DNA from 3 places in the Bradyrhizobium sp. SZCCHNS3052 genome. Region 2 is predicted to be linked to each of the others. Evidence: predicted binding sites of a transcription regulator. Region 2 holds the regulator's gene; each other region holds the start of a gene.
What was found. Region 2 encodes LexA, which represses DNA repair genes until DNA is damaged. Its sites were predicted from a motif close to TGTTCNNNNTGTGTTCNG; they were not measured.
Positions count from the first base shown of each region.

Region 1: a site for LexA is predicted at 3,200-3,217, ahead of QX073_RS22345 (PA0069 family radical SAM protein). Genes of this name have one in related genera too.
Region 3: a site for LexA is predicted at 3,954-3,971, ahead of QX073_RS17585 (helicase-related protein). Genes of this name have one in related genera too.

Region 1 is NZ_JAUETB010000007.1:213,440-219,569, forward strand. It holds gene QX073_RS22335 (glycosyl transferase) at 1-453, opposite strand, end outside; gene QX073_RS22340 (phosphoketolase family protein) at 630-3,047, opposite strand; gene QX073_RS22345 (PA0069 family radical SAM protein) at 3,239-4,417, shown strand; gene QX073_RS22350 (VOC family protein) at 4,437-4,886, shown strand; gene QX073_RS22355 (ribonuclease HII) at 4,962-5,816, shown strand; gene QX073_RS22360 (glycosyltransferase family 39 protein) at 6,026-6,130, shown strand, end outside.
Region 2 is NZ_JAUETB010000001.1:1,729,183-1,735,312, forward strand. It holds gene QX073_RS07910 (hypothetical protein) at 449-817, shown strand; gene QX073_RS07915 (hypothetical protein) at 844-1,107, opposite strand; gene QX073_RS07920 (alpha/beta hydrolase) at 1,106-1,723, shown strand; gene glp (gephyrin-like molybdotransferase Glp) at 1,940-3,151, shown strand; gene lexA (transcriptional repressor LexA) at 3,357-4,055, shown strand; gene QX073_RS07935 (hypothetical protein) at 4,330-4,770, shown strand; partial or broken gene QX073_RS07940 (ComEC/Rec2 family competence protein) at 5,160-6,130, opposite strand, start outside.
Region 3 is NZ_JAUETB010000004.1:589,227-595,356, forward strand. It holds gene QX073_RS17565 (hypothetical protein) at 1-194, shown strand, start outside; gene QX073_RS17570 (DUF2235 domain-containing protein) at 252-1,514, opposite strand; gene rpmB (50S ribosomal protein L28) at 1,858-2,166, opposite strand; gene QX073_RS17580 (DUF3108 domain-containing protein) at 2,782-3,558, shown strand; gene QX073_RS17585 (helicase-related protein) at 4,113-6,130, shown strand, end outside.

The DNA.
Region 1 (6,130 bases), on a different contig from region 2:
CCTGGCGATCAAGAGACCCTGGTCGCCGAGCGGCCCGACCAGGACCCGCGCAACCGCGCGCAGCCGGTCGCGCAGGCTGATTGCGGCATAGGGAGACCGGGCATAGCGGAAGACGCCAGCGCGCGGCCGGCCGGCGGTGGCGACGCTCTGGACGAACTGCATGGTTTCATCGATCCAGCCGGGATCGAGCATCGCGCCGGCGGGCAGAAACATCAGCCAGGGCGCACGCGCGCTGGCGGCCCCTGCAGCCAGGGCCGCGGCCTGGGAGCCCTCGAACTTCATGAAGTGGCAGCCAGCGACGTCCGCGACCCGCTCGATCACGCTGGAATCGGGCGAGCGATCGACCAGCAGCACCTCGGTGACGACACCGGCCGCGGCGCCCGGCACCAGCGCGGACAGGGTGGCCACGGCGGTCTGCTCGACACCTTCGGTCGGAATGATCACGCTCAGCATGAAACTGGCATCGCTATCTGTCGCGCCTCCGGCTTGACTGTTATCATCTTGTCATAGCCAAATCAGCCCGCTGCGCTGCGGAATTTTGCAGCACGCACCTGGCCGCGCCGTTCGGGGCCGCGCCCGAACGGTGCTATTTCAAGGTGCCGTGTTGCTGAAGCTCGCGCTTGACTGGCTCAGTCGCCTGCCTGCGTCGGCGTGGTGCCGCCGGCGCTGTTCGGCCACACCCAGTCGCGGATCGCCGGCATGTCCTCGCCATGCGCGCGGATGTAGCGGGCATGCTCGATCAGCGCATCGCGGAATTTCTGCTTCACATGGGCCGCCGACACGCTGAGGCCGGGCACGCGTTCGATCGCCTCGATGGCGAGGTGGAAACGGTCGAGCTCGTTGAGCACGACCATGTCGAACGGAGTCGTCGTGGTGCCTTCCTCGATGAAGCCGCGCACATGCATGCCGGCATGGTTGGTGCGGCTGTAGGTGAGGCGATGGATCAGATACGGATAGCCGTGATAGGCGAAGATCACCGGCTTGTTGGTGGTGAACAGGCTGTCGAAGTCGCGGTCGCTGAGGCCGTGCGGATGGTCCTGCTTCGGCTGCAGGGTCATGAGGTCGACGACGTTGACCACACGGATCTTCAGGTCGGGCAATTCCTTGCGCAGCAGGTCGACGGCTGCGAGCGTCTCCAGGGTCGGGACATCTCCGGCGCAGGCCATCACCACGTCGGGCTCCTCGTCGGCGGGCTCGGTGCCGGCCCAAGACCAGATGCCGATGCCGGCGTCGCAATGCGTCGCCGCCTCCTGCATCGACAGCCATTGCGGCGCCGGCTGCTTGCCGGCAACGATGACGTTGATGCGGTCGTAGGTGCGCAGGCAGTGGTCCGCGATCCACAACAGCGTATTGGCGTCCGGCGGGAAGTAGATGCGGACGATGTCCGCCTTCTTGTTGGCAACGAGGTCGACGAAGCCGGGGTCCTGATGGCTGAAGCCGTTATGGTCCTGCCGCCAGACATGCGAGGTCAGGAGATAGTTCAGCGACGCGATCGGGCGCCGCCACGGCAGCTCGCGTGACACCTTCAGCCATTTGGCGTGCTGGTTGAACATCGAATCGACGATGTGGATGAACGCCTCGTAGCAGGAGAACAGGCCGTGGCGGCCGGTGAGCAGATAGCCCTCCAGCCAGCCCTGGCAGAGATGCTCGCTCAGCACCTCCATCACGCGGCCGTCATGGGCGAGGTGGACATCGTAGGGCTCGATGCCTTCCATCCACACCCGCTCGGTGACCTCGAATACGGCATCGAGCCGGTTCGAGGCGGTCTCGTCCGGGCCCATGATGCGGAAGTTGCGTGTCTCTGCATTCAGCGTGATCACGTCGCGCAGGAACTTGCCGAGCTCGCGCGTGGCTTCAGCCATGGTCTGGCCCGGAGAGGACACCTCGACCGCAAAATGCTGGTAGTCTGGGAGCCTGAGCTCGCGCTTGAGCAGACCGCCATTGGCATGCGGGTTGGCGCCCATGCGCCGCGTGCCCTTCGGTGCCAGTGCCTGCAGCTCCGGCACGAGCCGGCCGTGGCCGTCGAACAGCGTTTCCGGCTCGTAGCTTTTCATCCACGCTTCGAGCAGCGCGAGATGCTCCGGCTTGCCGCGGGGATTGGCGATCGGCACCTGATGGGCGCGCCAGAAGCCTTCGACCTTGAGGCCGTCGACCTCCTTCGGCCCGGTCCAGCCCTTCGGGCTGCGCAGCACGATCATCGGCCAGCGCGGCCGTTGGATCGTTGCATCCGGCTGACGCGCATTCTGCTGGATCGAGCGGATGCTCGCGAGCGCGACATCGAGCGCGTCCGCCATCTGGCGATGCATCGCCTTCGGCTCCGCGCCTTCGACGAACAGCGGCTCGTAACCGTAGCCCTCGAACAGGCATTTGATCTCGGCATCGCCCATGCGGCCGAGCACGGTGGGATTGGCGATCTTGTAGCCGTTGAGATGCAAAATCGGCAGCACCGCGCCGTCATGGGCCGGGTTCAGGAACTTGTTCGAATGCCAGGATGCGGCGAGCGGCCCGGTCTCGGCTTCGCCGTCGCCGACCACGCAGGCCACGATCAGATCGGGGTTGTCGAACGCCGCACCATAGGCGTGGACCAGCGCGTAGCCGAGCTCGCCGCCTTCGTGGATCGAGCCCGGCGTTTCGGGCGCGGCATGGCTCGGAATGCCGCCGGGGAAGGAGAACTGCCGGAACAGCTTGCGCAGGCCATCGGCATCGCGCGTGATGTCCGGATAGATCTCGCTGTAGCTGCCTTCGAGATAGGTGTTGGCGACCATGCCGGGGCCGCCATGGCCGGGACCGCACACGTAGATGACGTCGAGATCCTGCGCCTGGATGGCGCGATTGAGATGGGCGTAGATGAAATTCAGTCCGGGCGTCGTCCCCCAGTGGCCGAGCAGGCGCGGCTTGACGTGCTCCGCTTTCAGCGGCTCGCGCAGCAGCGGGTTGTCCAGCAGATAGATCTGCCCGACCGAGAGATAGTTCGCCGCGCGCCAATAGCGATCGAGCAGGTCGAGATCGTCGGCTGTGTTGGTCTGATGGGAAGACGTGATGTTCATGGAACCTCGCTTGCCGTCCGCTTCGCGCCTGCGGGAAGTGCATTAGAGTAACGCCGCACCATTCCGTTCCAGTGCGCTGCGAAGGATAGAACGGGAATGTGATGGTTGGCCCTGCGCGGGCTCCAGAACCGTTCCGAGGCGTTGTTCTCTTTTGTTCTTGTATTGTTCTTTCTATGTGCTATGTCTTGGCCATGAGCCGAGCATCTTCACATGCCCTCAAGCGCCCGCCGGTCCCGGTGCCCTCCGAGCCGGTGGGCGCGCCTTCATCTGGCCCGGAAAACGACTTCCCCGAACTCGCGGTCGCCATCGAACGGGGCCGGCGCCGCGGCCGGGGTGCACAATCCAATGCGAGCGGCCGCTACGAAGCGGAGGCTCGCGTCGTCTTCGACGATGGCTGGCAGAGTCTCGAGGACTTGCCGCCGTTCAAGACCACGGTCGCGACCGATACCTCGCGCAAGGTCATCACCCGCAACGACTCGCCGGACATCGGTTTCGATCGCTCGATCAACCCGTATCGCGGCTGCGAGCATGGCTGTGTCTACTGCTTCGCGCGACCGACCCATGCGTTTCTCGGGCTGTCGCCTGGTCTCGACTTCGAATCCAAGCTGTTCGTGAAGCCGGATGCGCCCGCGCTCCTGGAAAAGGAGCTCGCGGCCAGCGGCTACGAGCCGAGGATGATCGCGATCGGAACCAACACCGATCCCTATCAGCCGATCGAGCGCGAGCGGAAGATCATGCGCGGCATCCTCGAGGTGCTGGAAAAGGTTGGCCATCCCGTCGGGATCGTGACCAAGTCGGCGCTGGTGATGCGTGATGCCGACATCCTGGCGCGGATGGCCAAGAGGAACCTGGCGAAGGTCGCGATCTCCGTGACCACGCTGGATCCGAAGCTGGCGCGCACCATGGAGCCGCGGGCCTCGACGCCGTCGAAACGGCTGGAGGCGCTGCAGGCGCTGTCCAGGGCCGGCATTCCGACCACGGTGATGGTGGCGCCGGTGATCCCGGCGCTGAACGACAGCGAGATCGAGCGCATCCTCGATGCCGCCGCCCATGCCGGCGTCAAGGAGGCGGCCTATGTGCTGCTGCGCCTTCCGCTGGAGGTGCGCGACCTGTTCCGCGAATGGCTGCTCGAGCATTATCCCGACCGCTACCGCCACGTCTTCACCCTGATCCGCGACATGCGCGGCGGCCGCGATTACGACTCGCAATGGGGCACGCGAATGAAGGGGACAGGCCCGATGGCCTGGATGATAGGCCGCCGCTTCGAGATCGCCTGCGAAAAGCTCGGCCTGAACAAGCGCCGGACCAAGCTGACGACCGATCATTTCGTCCGGCCGAAGGGCGGCGGGCAGCAACTCAGCCTGTTCTGAAGCGTGCGGAGAGCAGTTGATGAGCGCACAAGCGAGCGTTCCGCGGTTCACCGTCATCACACTCGGTGTATCCGAGATGCGGCGGAGCATCGCCTTCTATACGTCGCTCGGCTTCGCCCGAAAATTCCGCGCGACCGGCGAGGCCGTGGCATTCTTCGAGACCGGCGGGACGGTGCTGGCGCTGTACCCGTGGGGCGCGCTCGCCGATGATGCGGGCGTGCCGGACGCACCTCGCCCCCAGGCGTTCCGCGGCGTGACGCTGGCATGGAACTGCCGCTCGGAGGCCGAGGTCGATGCGGCGCTCGCGTCGGCGGTGGAGAAAGGCGCGATGCTGCTGAAGCCGGCGCAACGAACCGACTATGGCGGTTACAGCGGCTACTTCTCCGATCCGGACGGTCATGTCTGGGAAGTGGTGATCGCGCCGGGGATTGATGTCGGCGAGGATGATCGAGTGCACCTGCCGGCGTAGTCGGTCGCCGGCAAGGGGCGAATAGCGGGGAATGAGGTCCGTTCGGGGTTGCGCCGCCGCGGGCCGTTTCGCACCATGCCGGCCATGATTCGCGATCAGTCAAAGAAGCCGGGCAGGGCGCAGGCGACGAGCGGCGCCGTGGCGAAGAGCGCACCTGCAAAGGCCGCAACCAAGCCTGTCGCCACGAATGCTGCCGGCAGGTCGGCCGCCAGGCTCGGCAAGGGCGTCATCGCGGTGGCGCCGCCGAGCTTCCGGCGGGAGCGCGCGCTGCTCAAGCAGGGCATCTGGCCGGTCGCCGGTTGCGACGAGGCGGGACGGGGGCCGCTGGCCGGTCCGGTGGTCGCCGCGGCCGTGATTCTCGATCCCGCGCGCATCCCGAAAGGCCTCGATGACTCCAAGCGGCTGAGCGCGGAGCAGCGCGAGGCGCTGTTCGACAAGATCTGCAAGACGTCGGCGTTCGCAGTGGCTGTCGCCTCGCCGGCGCGAATCGATCGCGACAACATCCTGCGGGCCTCGCTGTGGGCGCTGTCGCGCGCCGTGAGGGCGTTGCCCGAGGCGCCGAAGCACGTCTTCGTCGACGGCCGCGACCGCATCGACGTCGATTGCGGCTGCGAGGCGGTGATCGGCGGCGATGGCCTGGTGATGTCGATTGCGGCCGCCTCGATCGTCGCCAAGGTCACGCGCGACCGGCTGATGTGCGCGCTGGCGCAGGATTGCCCCGGCTACGGCTTCGAGCAGCACAAGGGGTATGCCGTGCCGGAGCACCTCGCTGCGCTGGACCGGCTCGGACCGTCGGTGCATCATCGCAGCCTGTTCGCACCCGTCGTGGCCGCACGGCGCAAGCACCAGCCGTGGACCGACGTCCCGGAGCCGGATTTGTTTGCCGAGGTGACCGTGGTGACATCCACCGAAATCTCGGTCGGGGTCTGATGCAGGTTGCCTCGCGGTCGCCGCGGTCTTAATAGTTTTGGTCAGCCAGCCAGCACGAAGTGTCACTCCTCGCAGCAGGGGCGGTGTTGTGCGCCCCGATCGTGCGGTATCGATTGCGGGCGTCGGACAGCGAGGCTGCTGCGGATGAGCGACGGTCCTGCCGGCCTCCTCGACGTCCTCAGCGATTCAGCCAAGCGATCCAGCCGTTCATGCGTTTCACGTCCCTGGTTGTCGAACTGATCCGCGCAAGGCCGCGGCTGGTCGTCGTCATCGTGGTGCTGTGCCAGGCCCTGATGTGGCTCGGCGTGGCAATG
Region 2 (6,130 bases):
CAAGGGTGCGTCATGGCCGGCGGCGTGACGTTCTGAAAGGCTGCGCTCGCAATGACGGTGCCCACTCGTGCAAAATTGTTCTCGCGACACGATGTGCCCGAGCTTTGCTGCTCTCATTTCACCCTCCTCCAATCGGAGGGCGCAGGGAATGCCGGGCTGCAGGCCGCAACCCATGGCCCGCCTGCAGAAAAAAAGCAGGCGGCAGTCACCACAGGTCCAGCCGACATCCGGCATTCCCTGCGCGATGGTCTTCACGCTTATACGCGATCTCCCCGGTGCCCGGCTTGTTGGCCACCGTCGCCGACGGGATCATCAGCACCCTTCGGCTTGGCATCAGCTTCGGGATGCCAGGACCACGCGACTTCACGTCCGCGCCATGCCGTTCGTCCGCGCGCCATCAGGGCACGCTGCGACACGTCGCGGCCACCGCATCCCGCGCTCCACGTCCGTGACGATCGCGAAGCGCCCCTCCTGTCGAGCACGGGACCAAATCAGCATAGCAGCTTTTTCCGAAAAAGCGAATCCTAAATGCGACCGCCGGCAACGGCGCCATCCGGCCCGTCTCCCGCCACATCCGCTGGCCGCAGACGAGCCGGCGCCTAAGCGCATCGGCATCGGCGGCGAGATCGTCAAGATCGCGCCGTGCTCGATGACCATCGTCGGCACGCTCGCCGATTGGTCGCAATGGACCGGCGTGACCTTCGACAGCTCGGGCGAGATCGAGGTCCCCGGTGCTCTCGTGCCCGTGCTCGCGTCGGTCGAGCACGACCATGCCGCCTATGTCGAGCCGAATGTCTGGATTCGGCATCCGCTCTGACGCGGTGCAGGTCGTCCGCGCGACGATCAACGCGCCGGCACGACGCGCTCGTTGAGAAATCCGATCACCACGTCGAACGCCTGCCGTCGATTCCGCTCCATCAGGATCATGTGCGTGCCCTGCCCGATCTCGACCAGGCGCTTGTATGGCGCGCTCACGAGGCGAACGAACAGGTCGTGCGCCATCCCGAAGCGGACATCCACATCCCATTCCGTCGCGAGCACGAGAACCGGGCAGTCGATCGTGCTGGGATCGTAGATCGGCTGGTCCACGGTCCAATGCTCGTCCATGTGGCGCGTGCAGATCGAGGGCGTCGCGGCAACGCATATGACGATCGCCTATGACCGGCGCGGATTTGGTGAGACGGTCGCCTATGAGGAAGCTCATTCTCCGGTCGAGGACCTGCTCGCCGTCGTCGACGCGCTCGCGCCGGCGCGGCCGGCGACGCTGATTGCCTGCTCGCAAGGAGGCCGCATCGCGCTCGACTTCGCGCTTCGCCATCCGTCACGTATGGCATCGCTGGTGCTGATCGCACCTTCGATCAGCGGCGCGCCGGAGCCGGTCTATCCACCGGAGATCAAGGCGCTAACGGCGTCGTTGGCCGCTGCCGAGGCCGCACAGGATTGGGATCGGGTCAGCGCTATCAAGGCGCATCTGTGGGTCGACGGTCCCTTGCAGCGCGAGGGACGCATCTCCGGCGAGCCGCGCGAGACGTTCCTGAAGAAGAACGCCGCCGCACTCCGCGCGCCGCCAACCGGCGCGACTCTCGATGTGGCACCAGCCTTCCCACGCCTCGCGGAGATCGTCGCGCCATCGCTCGTCATCCGGGGGGACTTGGACTTTCCTCACATCCAGCAGCGAAGCAGGCTGCTCGCCGCAACAATGCCGAACGGGGTCAGGACATGAGCTGGCCGGAACGGCGCACCTGCCGAGCCTGGAACGTCCGCAGGAGGTCATGCGGTTGATTGCGGACTTTCTCGCGCGATCGTGAGGCAGCGGCCCGGAAACGGCCCACAGCAGACGGTCAGAACGCAGGGAGCGGCCTAGGCCCTTGGCCGCGCCGTGCGCGTTCGGTTAGAAGGCGATTCATTCGATCTGCCGTCTCCGTCCGAAGGAAATCCCATGGCCCTGATGCCGGTGTCTGATGCGTTGTCCGCCGTGCTCGCCGGCGCCGAACCGCTGGCCGAGGAGCAGGTCGGGCTGGACGAAGCGTTTCACCGCATCCTGGCGCGGGACATCGCGGCGCTGCGGACGCAGCCGCCCGAGGCGATGTCGGCGATGGACGGCTATGCCGTGCGCGCGGCGGACGCCGCCCAGGCCAAGGCGCGGCTGAAGATCATCGGCGAGGTTGCGGCGGGGCGGCCGTTCGATCGCGTGGTTGGACCCGGCGAGGCGGCGCGGATCTTCACCGGTGGCGTTGTTCCGGAGGGCGCGGACGCGGTGGTGATCCAGGAGGACACGATCGCCGAAGATGGCCACGTCGTGATCACCGAGGCCGCGATCAAGGGCCGGCATATCCGGCCGGCGGGCGTCGACTTTCACCAGGGCATGGTGCTGCTGAAGTCCGGGCGCCGGCTCAGCGACCGCGACCTGTCGCTGGCGGCCAGCATGAATCATCCGGCGCTGCCGGTGCGGCGCCGGCCGAAGGTGGCGCTGCTCGCCACCGGCGACGAGCTGGTGATGCCGGGCTCGACACCCGGCCCGGGCCAGATCGTCTATTCCAACGGCTACGCCTTGCGGGCGATGGTGCGCAACGAGGGCGGGACCCCGATCGATCTCGGCATCGCCGCGGATACGATGGAGGCGACGATCGCCGGCATCCGCCGGGCCCGAGAGGCCAAGGCCGACATCCTGATCACGACCGGCGGCGCCTCGGTCGGCGATCACGACCTGGTCAAGCAGGCGCTCGAAGCCGAGGGCGTCGAGATGGCGTTCTGGAAGATCGCGATGCGGCCGGGCAAGCCGATGATGCACGGACGGCTCGGCGACGTCAGGGTGATCGGACTGCCCGGCAATCCGGTGTCGTCCTATGTCTGCGCCCTCCTGTTCCTGGTGCCGCTGATTCGGCGGCTGCTCGGCCGCGACGAGGCCGTGATGCCGCGCGAGACCGCCCTGCTCGGCCGCGAGCTCGGGCCGAACGATTCGCGCGAGGACTATCTGCGGGCGCGGCTCGAAGAGCGCGCCGACGGCACGCTGGTTGCGACCCCGGTGAGCCAGCAGGATTCGTCGCTGCTTGGGAATCTCGCGCTCTCGCAGGCGGTGGTGATCCGGCCGGCGTTTGCGCCGAAGGCGCCTGCCGGCAGCCCGTGCGAGATCCTGCGCCTGCCGAACTGAGCCGCTTCCCCGGTAAAGCCCGGTCTGTTCATCATATTTTTAGGATTGCGGAACACACATCGAACATATAGTGTCCGTTCATGATTTGTTTTTAGTATGTTGCGGGCGACGCGATGACGGTCCGACTCCAGGGCGCTCTCAGCCGGTTTGTGCGCGAGGCGCAGCTCCTGGACTCGGACGACAACAAACCGGGGACCAGGTCGAGATGCTGACGCGCAAACAGTACGAACTTCTGCGGTTCATCAACGAGCGGCTCAAGGAAGCCGGCGTGCCGCCGTCCTTCGACGAGATGAAGGATGCGCTCGATCTGCGCTCGAAGTCCGGCATTCATCGCCTGATCACGGCGCTCGAGGAGCGCGGCTTCATCCGCCGGCTGCCCAACCGCGCCCGCGCGATCGAGGTGATCAAGCTGCCCGAGCTGTCACAGGCCGCCAACAACCGCCGCGGCTTCACCCCATCGGTGATCGAGGGCAATCTCGGCAAGGTGCGCACCAGCACTCCCGCGCTGGACGATGGCGAGCGCCCCGTCGCAGTGCCGGTGATGGGCCGCATCGCCGCCGGTACTCCGATCGAGGCGCTACAGACGCGCAGCCACACCATCAGCGTGCCTGCCGACATGCTCGGCAACGGCGATCACTATGCGCTCGAGGTACGCGGCGACTCCATGGTCGATGCCGGCATCCTCGACGGCGACATGGCGCTGATCCAACGCAACGAGACCGCCGACACCGGCGACATCGTGGTGGCGCTGATCGACGATGAGGAAGCGACGTTGAAGCGCTTCCGCCGCCGCGGCGCATCGATCGCGCTGGAGCCGGCCAACACCGCCTACGAGGTACGCATCCTGCCGCCGAACCGGGTGAAGATCCAAGGCAAGCTGGTCGGGCTGTACCGCAAGTACTGATCGCGAATGGGATCGGTCGATGGGCGGCGGGCGCACGCGCTTTCGCCGCCGATCGGAGGCTGCCCAGCAAAATACGTCACGCGCGAATGCACCTCATGATGTGCAGCGCGGCATGCTCAAACGCTTGTGATCGGCCGCGGGCACACGCGATGCAGATCAGCGCAGAATTGCCGCGAAGCGCGCGCTAACATCACCATCGATGTCCACTCTGATAGAGGCCTGCGCCTGTCCGGGGGGAGCGTGGGTCGGCTATCTCTCAACGAGGAGCGATCCGATGTGTGACTACAGCCTCCATGCGGTTGCGTCCCGTCCCGCCAAGGTCGGCGAGACGTTGATCTCGATGACCTTCCGTGGCACCGCCACCCGCGGCTTCGCCCTGGAGAGCGAGCCGACCGTCGCAGTCTGCATGCTGCCCGGCACCGAGTTGGCCTTCGCCGAGGACGTCCGCTACGACAGCCGCTGGCTCTGGACCCGGACGATCCGCGAGCGCGTCGCAAAGTTCAACAGCATCGAGACTCACATTCCCGATCGCCATCACGACGCGATCGAATTCGCCGACGGCCGCCACGTGCTGGTGACCCAGCTCTGCGAGGGCCAGCGCGTCACCGTGCTGCAATTGCCGGTCAGCAAGCAGCCGGCGGAGCGACGCCCGGACATCGCCGAGGACGTGCCGCCTTCGCAGGCCACACCGATTCGCCGCATCAGCATCACCTGAGGGGTCTCCGCATCGGCATTTCTCTCGGTCGTGAGCGAGCTTTCGACCGTGGGAGATTTGGGTTCTGCAAGCGCAAAGTCCTCTCGGGCGAACCTCACGCCCCGGCATCGCATCGGATAGGAACGACATCCCTCGGCCGGCATGATGTGCCGGGGGAGCCTGCCGCCGTGGTCAACAAGATCGATTGGAACAAGGCCGCCGGGATCACCGAGCCCGGCTGCGATATGCTTGTGTTCGGATGGCTGACAGGGCTGACGACATCGCCATCTGGCAACGCTATCCGCGCGCTGCGTTCACGCTGGCCGAAAGCCCCTCGCGGTTCGATGGACTTGGCAACATGGACCTGGCGACACCGAGTATCATCTCGGCACGCTCGAGCTGCCCGGCACTCAGTCTTCCTCGCCCTGCTCCGTCTCCGGCGGCGTCGCGTCCTGAGGCCGCGCGGCCGGCGCGCGCGGCGTCAGCGTCGTGTCGAACTCGCCGGCCTCGGCGGGCGCCGGCCACCATGGGCGGTCGGTGCCGCCGGCGCGCGCCGGCGTGACGGCGAAGCTCCTGCCCTGCCGCACCAGCATCAAGGCGCCCTGCTGCCGCAGCCGCTCGCGATCGATGACGGCCGCCGCGCAGGATGACGGCGCGGCGCGCGCGGTGACGATGAGCGCGACGCGGGCGCAATCATCGGCGAGCGCCTCGGCGCGCAGGGTCAGGGCGGCGAATCGGCCGTCGGCCATTGCGACCACGCAGCCCGCCTCGTCGCAGGAGACGCCATCGGTGAGCGATGAATCCGCCGGCAGCCGGGCATCGGCGTCGGCCGCGAGCCACTCCTTGGTGGCGAACACGTCCTTGCCGATGCGCATCGCATGCAGACGCCCGTCACGGCCGCGCACCGCCACCGCGCGCCCATCGCCGGCGATCAGCGCGTCGGGCAGCGGCGTCGCGGCGGCCCACGCGGTGGCCACCACGAGCCCCACGGCGCCCGACCAGCGCAGCGGTGTGCGCAGCAGGCCGATCAGGATGACACCGAGGCTGGCCAGGATCAGTGGACCGATGCCGAAGGCCGGGATGCGCCCGACCGCGCCGGGCAGCGCCGCCACCCAGCGCGTCACCGCGATCATCCAGTCGATGCCGAGGCCCATCAGCGTCCACCAGGGACCGTCGAGCCCGAACGGCGCCGCCACGAGGCCCATCAGGCCGGCCGGCATCACCAGCGCCGAGACGACCGGCATCGCTGCGAGATTGGCGAGCACGCCATACGGCGTGACGCGATGGAAATGGAAGGCGGCATAGGGCGTGGTCGCGAGCCCCGCGATCAGCGAGGCCAGCAACAGCATCGCAAGCTCGCGGCCGCCCCACAGCGCGATGC
Region 3 (6,130 bases), on a different contig from region 2:
GAGGCCAGACGATCGCATTCGCGCTCGCAATCGGCGCCACGCGGCAGGTCTGTCATCTCGAGACCTGCTTTTGCACCCGCAACCAGGCGTTCGCCTATCTGCAGCGAAACCGCACGGCGTTCGAGCAGATGGCGCGCGAGCAGTTCGCCCGTGGCGAGGTGACCGACGGCGTCATCCATCTGCGCATGATCTGAGGCGATCCGCCACACGCGGGCCTCTGAAGACGCTGCCCGACGCGCAACGCGCCGTTGCTACTCCGCCTTCTGTTTGACCGGAAGCGGGACGCGCTCATAGGACGCGGGCAGATTGACGGGCCGGTAGTCCTGCGATTCTGCGATCCGCATCAGCACGCTCTCGTGGATGAACGCGCCCTCGGGAATGAAGCGCGGCTCGCAATTCGGAACGTACAATCCGAAATGCGCCTTGCGCTCCGGCCACTCCTTGTACGTCGCGCTCTTCGGCAGCCATTCCAGCAGCCGCCAGGCCGGCGTCATCGAATCGTGCAGGGGGCCCTGGACGCTCGGCGCCACATAGGAGAACGGACTGTTCTTGCGCTGCACGCCCCAGGCGAGCTGATTCACCGTGCGCGGATTGACCGTCAGCCCGGCCTCGACCGCCTCGTCGATCATCCACAGCAGCGGATATTTCGAAGCCGCCGACCGCACCTCGGGATAGCCGCCGCCGACGTCGGAATGCACGCCGGCGAACCACACCTGTTTGGCGTCCTGCGGTCGCGCCTGCGCCTTGTTGAAGCGGTTCGGCGTGAAGGTCTGCGGCATCCCCCACGGCTTCAGCCGGAACATGCAGCGGCGCTCGTCGATCGCCGCAGCCTGACGGAAGATCTTCACGCTCGGGTTCTCGATCGTGAAGGCGAGCTCCTCAAGGCTCGGCAGCGCAAACAGCCGGTCGGTGCGCGGCACGATCACGCTCGCCACCGTGTCCCACACGCCGACGAAATGGATCGTCGGCCAGCGCGTCGAGGTGATCCGCGCGAACTGCGCGGCCTGGTCGGCGCGGCTCTCCGGGATCGGCCCGTCCTCCTCGGTGCTCTCGAGCTCCTTGGTGATGCCGCGCCCGGCCTTCGGATTGTCGGAGGAGTACTTCTTGTAGGCAATCACGCCCGGGCCGACGAGATTGATCTGACCCGGCGAGATCAGCCCGATCTTGTGGATCAGCCCGGCCAGCACGCGCACGGTGTAGGCGCCCCGCGAGAAGCCGAACAGGAAGATGCGATCGCCGTCCTGGTACTGCGTGGCCAGGAAAGAGTAGGCGTTGATGACGTTGTCGTCGAGGCCGTAGCCCGTCGCGAGCCCCAGCACCATGTTGAAATTGGCCTTGAAGCGATGCCAGCTGTCGGGCTGCGTCAACGTGCCGACGCCGGGATCGTAGAACACGACCTGATGCGGTGTCGTCTTGTCGGTCTTGCGCAGGCACCGATAAAGCTTGAGCACGTTCGAGATGTTCTCGCTGATCTCGTTGCCGGTGCCGTCGCAGCAGATGACAATATTCTTCATGGCAAAGGAATGTCCGCAATAATGCTACCGCAACGAGTGTAGAGCATCCGGCTGGTGTTGGGGAGGTCGGTTCCCTATGGCACTTCGTCTGGGTCGCTGTTGCGCGCGGCGCGGCGGACATCGCGAAGTGACTGCGGGGCGCCGTTGTACGAACGGATGGTCACCCGACCAGTCCTGCCGCCCCACGCCTGCTGCCCGTGTCCAGAGTTGTCAGTTGGTCACGGCATCCGCAAGCAAAACGGCCGGATCTCTCGACCCGGCCGTTTCGACATCTCGTTCAGCTTGAAGCCGCGCCCGTGACGCGTCCGGCTTCTGCATCAATCCTGAATTTCGGCGCGCTCTCTCAGCTCGCCTTGGCGACCGGGGCAGCGTCCGCCGCCTTCTTCTCGATGGCGCGCTTCAGCTCCAGCGCGCGCGGCGACAGGGTCGCGGCGTTGGCCTTGAGCAGATAGGCATCGAGGCCGCCATTGTGGTCGACGCTCTTGAGCGCGTTGGTGGAGACGCGCAGGCGCACGTTGCGGCCGAGTGCATCCGAGATGAAGGTCACGTTGCACAGGTTCGGCAGGAAGCGCCGCTTGGTCTTGATGTTGGAGTGGCTGACCTTGTGGCCAACCTGGGGACCCTTGGCCGTCAGTTCACAGCGCCGCGACATGGCAATAAATCCTCTCTCATCCCCGCACCCTTCGTCCGCCTGTGTCGGCGGGCCGCGGGGGTCCAAAACTCGTCCAGCTCGTCTCTGGGAGATGCGGTCGTATAGGGGGGATGCGGCTTTTCGTCAAGGTTTTGAAGGCCGCAGCGAATAGAGGGAGCCGGGCCGGCGAACCCGAAGGGCGCGACCCGTGCATCCTCCTGGTCGGGCCGAAATCGCCAACCAGCAGAAAAGCAGGCGTATAATCAATAGCATAGCCGATAGTTTAGACCATATAAAGGGCGCATTCGGACGTGATGGATGGATATCCCGCGAACAGTCCGAAATGCCGGAATGGCGGCATGCTGGCGCGGTCGGAGGTTCGCGGCTCGGTTCCGGCAGAGCTGCGGATGACGGTCTGAGTGCTGTTCAGCTGCAAAGCGCTGGACAAACCGCCATTGTCGGACGGTTCGCGTTGTTTGAAGGCGTTTTTGGCTTAAGTAGCAGGGACGGCGCGTCGGATCGGTCCGGCGCTCAGGCAGGCGGATCGGTAGGATCATTCGTCACGTGACCATCATCTCGGTTCCCTCATTTCTCTGCTGTCGCCTGGCCGCGGCCGGGGCAGCGCTCTGCCTGTTGTTGCTGGCGCAAAACGCCCAGGCGCAGGCTCGGTTGGACGCTCAATACGAGGCTTCCCTGGCTGGCATCCCCGTCGGCAAGGGTACCTGGGCGGTCGAGATCGGGGATGATCAGTATGGTGCCGCGGCTCAGGGCGGCACCGCCGGCCTGCTCAAGAGCTTCTCGCAAGGATCAGGCACCGGCTCGGTGCAGGGGCGCGTCGTCAACGGCGCCCTGGTCGGCCAGAGCTACCAGGCCTCGACCACGACGGGAAAGAAATCCGAGCAGATCCGCATCAATCTGCAGAACGGTACTGTGAAGGACTTCGCCATCGAGCCGGCGCCTCCGGTCGATCCCGACCGCATTCCGGTGACGGATGCCCACAAGCGTGGCGTGCTCGATCCGATGACGGCCTCTCTGGTGCGCGTGCCGGGCAACGGCGAGCTGCTGTCGCCGGACTCGTGCCGCGGCGCTGCGCCCGTGTTCGACGGCCGCATGCGCTACGAGCTCAAGCTCGACTACAAGCGCATGGAGAACGTCAAGGCAGACAAGGGTTATCGTGGCCCGGCGCTGGTCTGCGCGATCTACTTCACGCCAGTCGCGGGCTACATCCCGGACCGGCCGGTGATCAAATATCTGGCTCAGGCCCGCAACATGGAGATCTTCTTCGTGCCGATCGCCGGCACCCGTGTGCTGGTGCCGTTCAAGATGGTGATCCCGACCCCGTTGGGGACCGCGATGCTGGAAGCGACGTCGTTCATCACCCAGGCGGCGCCGCACGTCGCCAAGACCCAGTAGTGCGTCGTTTCTCTGCTCCTCCACATCGGAATCTCGTCGTTGCGGCACAGCCCCGTCAGCGGCCGTGGCGTGATGGTCTGACGGCATGCCGTCCGCTATCGCTTGAATCCGATGGAGATTCCGGGTTCGCGCTGCATGATCTCCGGACTGACGGGCTCATGAGCTCCGATTTGTCGGTACCCCCTATGGATGCTGTCTGCTGCGCGTGAATCCGTTTGACTCTTCCCTGATTCTGATTCGACTCGGGACGCGCTGAACGCGCGCCAGTTCCATCGCGAAAGCGTTGCTTGTGGAGCCCGCGAAAACTTGATCTAGTGCTGGCTTGATGGCAGAGCGCGAGATGTTGCGGTGAACGAAGCCGGAAAGCCGACGGAGTCAGCGATTCCTTCGCGATTCGTTCTCAAGGCGTTCCGAAGCTTAAGCTGCGTCACTATATGCGTCACAATGTGAGACAGGGGTCAGCATCGCAGCCTCTCCAGACACACGATTATTCCGCATCCGTCGCGCGTGAACGGCGCGCTTCCAACGCCGGCTTCGAGACCCACATTTAACGAATGGCTTTTCCGTCCTCTTCGGCTGCCTCGCCTTTCGAGCGCACGTCCGACCGCGCTCCCGGAAGCGGCGTCACCGCCGTGCTCGGCCCCACCAACACCGGCAAGACGCATCTGGCGATCGAGCGCATGCTCGCGCATTCCTCCGGCATCATCGGACTGCCGCTGCGGCTGCTCGCGCGTGAGGTCTACAACAAGATCGCCGATCGCGTCGGCAGCGAGGCCGTCGCGCTGATCACCGGCGAGGAGAAGATCAAGCCGAAAAATCCGCGCTACTGGGTGTCGACCGTCGAAGCGATGCCCAGGGATCTCGACGTGTCGTTCCTGGCCGTCGACGAGATCCAGATCGCGTCCGATCTGGAGCGCGGCCACGTCTTCACCGACCGCATCCTCAATCGCCGCGGTCGCGACGAGACGCTGCTGCTGGGTGCTGCGACGATGCGCCCCATCATCGAGCGTCTGCTGCCGGGCGCGTCGATGGTGACGCGGCCACGATTGTCGCAACTCGAATTCGCCGGTGATCGCAAGATCACGCGACAGCCGCGCCGGACCGCTATCGTGGCGTTCTCGGCCGACGAGGTCTACGCCATCGCCGAGCTGATCCGCCGCCAGCATGGCGGCGCCGCTGTCGTGCTGGGATCGCTGTCGCCGCGAACCCGCAACGCGCAGGTGGCGATGTTCCAGAACGGTGACGTCGACTATCTCGTCGCCACCGATGCGGTCGGCATGGGGCTCAATCTCGACGTCGATCACGTCGCCTTCGCGTCCGACCGCAAATATGACGGCTATCAGTTCCGCCGGCTCACGCCGTCGGAATTTGCCCAGATCGCCGGCCGTGCCGGACGCGCGACGCGCAATGGCACGTTCGGCACCACCGGACGTTGTGCGCCATTCGAGCCCGAGCTGGTCAATGCGCTCCAGAACCATGCCTTCGATACCGTGAAGGTGCTGCAATGGCGCAACTCCCGGCTTGATTTCGCGTCCTTGAGCGCGCTTCAGGTCTCGCTGGCGGTCGCGCCGGCGCATGAGGCGCTGACGCGCGCGCCGATTGCGGAGGACCTGCGCGTGCTCGATCACGCCGCGCGCGATGCCGAGGTGCGCGACATCGCTCACGGCGCGGCCGCGGTCGAGCGTCTGTGGGAAACCTGCCAGATTCCCGACTATCGCAGGCTGTCGCCGGCCGCCCATGCGGAGCTGGTGACCACCGTGTTCGGCTTCCTGATGCAGAAGGGGCGTATTCCGGACGCCTGGTACGCGGCCCAGGTCGATCAGGCCGACCGCGTCGATGGCGACATCGATACGCTGTCGGGGCGGATTGCACAGATCCGTACCTGGACCTTCGTGGCCAACCGGCCCGACTGGCTGCGCGACCCTGATTATTGGCAGGGGATTACCCGCGAACTCGAAAATAAATTGTCAGACGCCCTTCATGAACGGCTCACGGAGCGTTTCGTTGATCGTCGTACCAGTGTATTGATGCGGCGCCTGCGGGAGAACAGTGTTTTGAATACGGAAATCGGCAAGACTGGCGAAGTGATCGTTGAAGGGCACGCGATCGGCCGCCTGGATGGATTCACCTTCGCGCCCGACGCCGCCGAAGCCGGCTCGGAGGCCAAGGCCTTGCAGGCTGCTGCCCAGAAGGCGCTGGCCGGCGAGATCGAGGCGCGCGCCGAGAAGCTGTCCAGCGCGCCTGACGAGCACATCGTGCTCACCGCCGACGGCACGGTGCGCTGGACCGGCGACGCGGTCGCCAAGCTGGTCGCGGCCGACGACGCGCTGCATCCGCGCCTGCGCATCATCGCCGACGAGCGGCTGACCGGTGCTGCGCGCGACAAGGTCCAGGCGCGACTCGATCTGTGGCTGAAGACGCATATCGAGAAGCTGCTCGGCCCGCTGTTCGAGTTGTCCAAGGCCGAGGACATCACCGGCATCGGCCGCGGCATCGCGTTCCAGCTGGTGGAGGCGCTCGGCGTCATCGAGCGCGCCAAGATCGCCGCCGAGATGAAGGATCTGGACCAGCC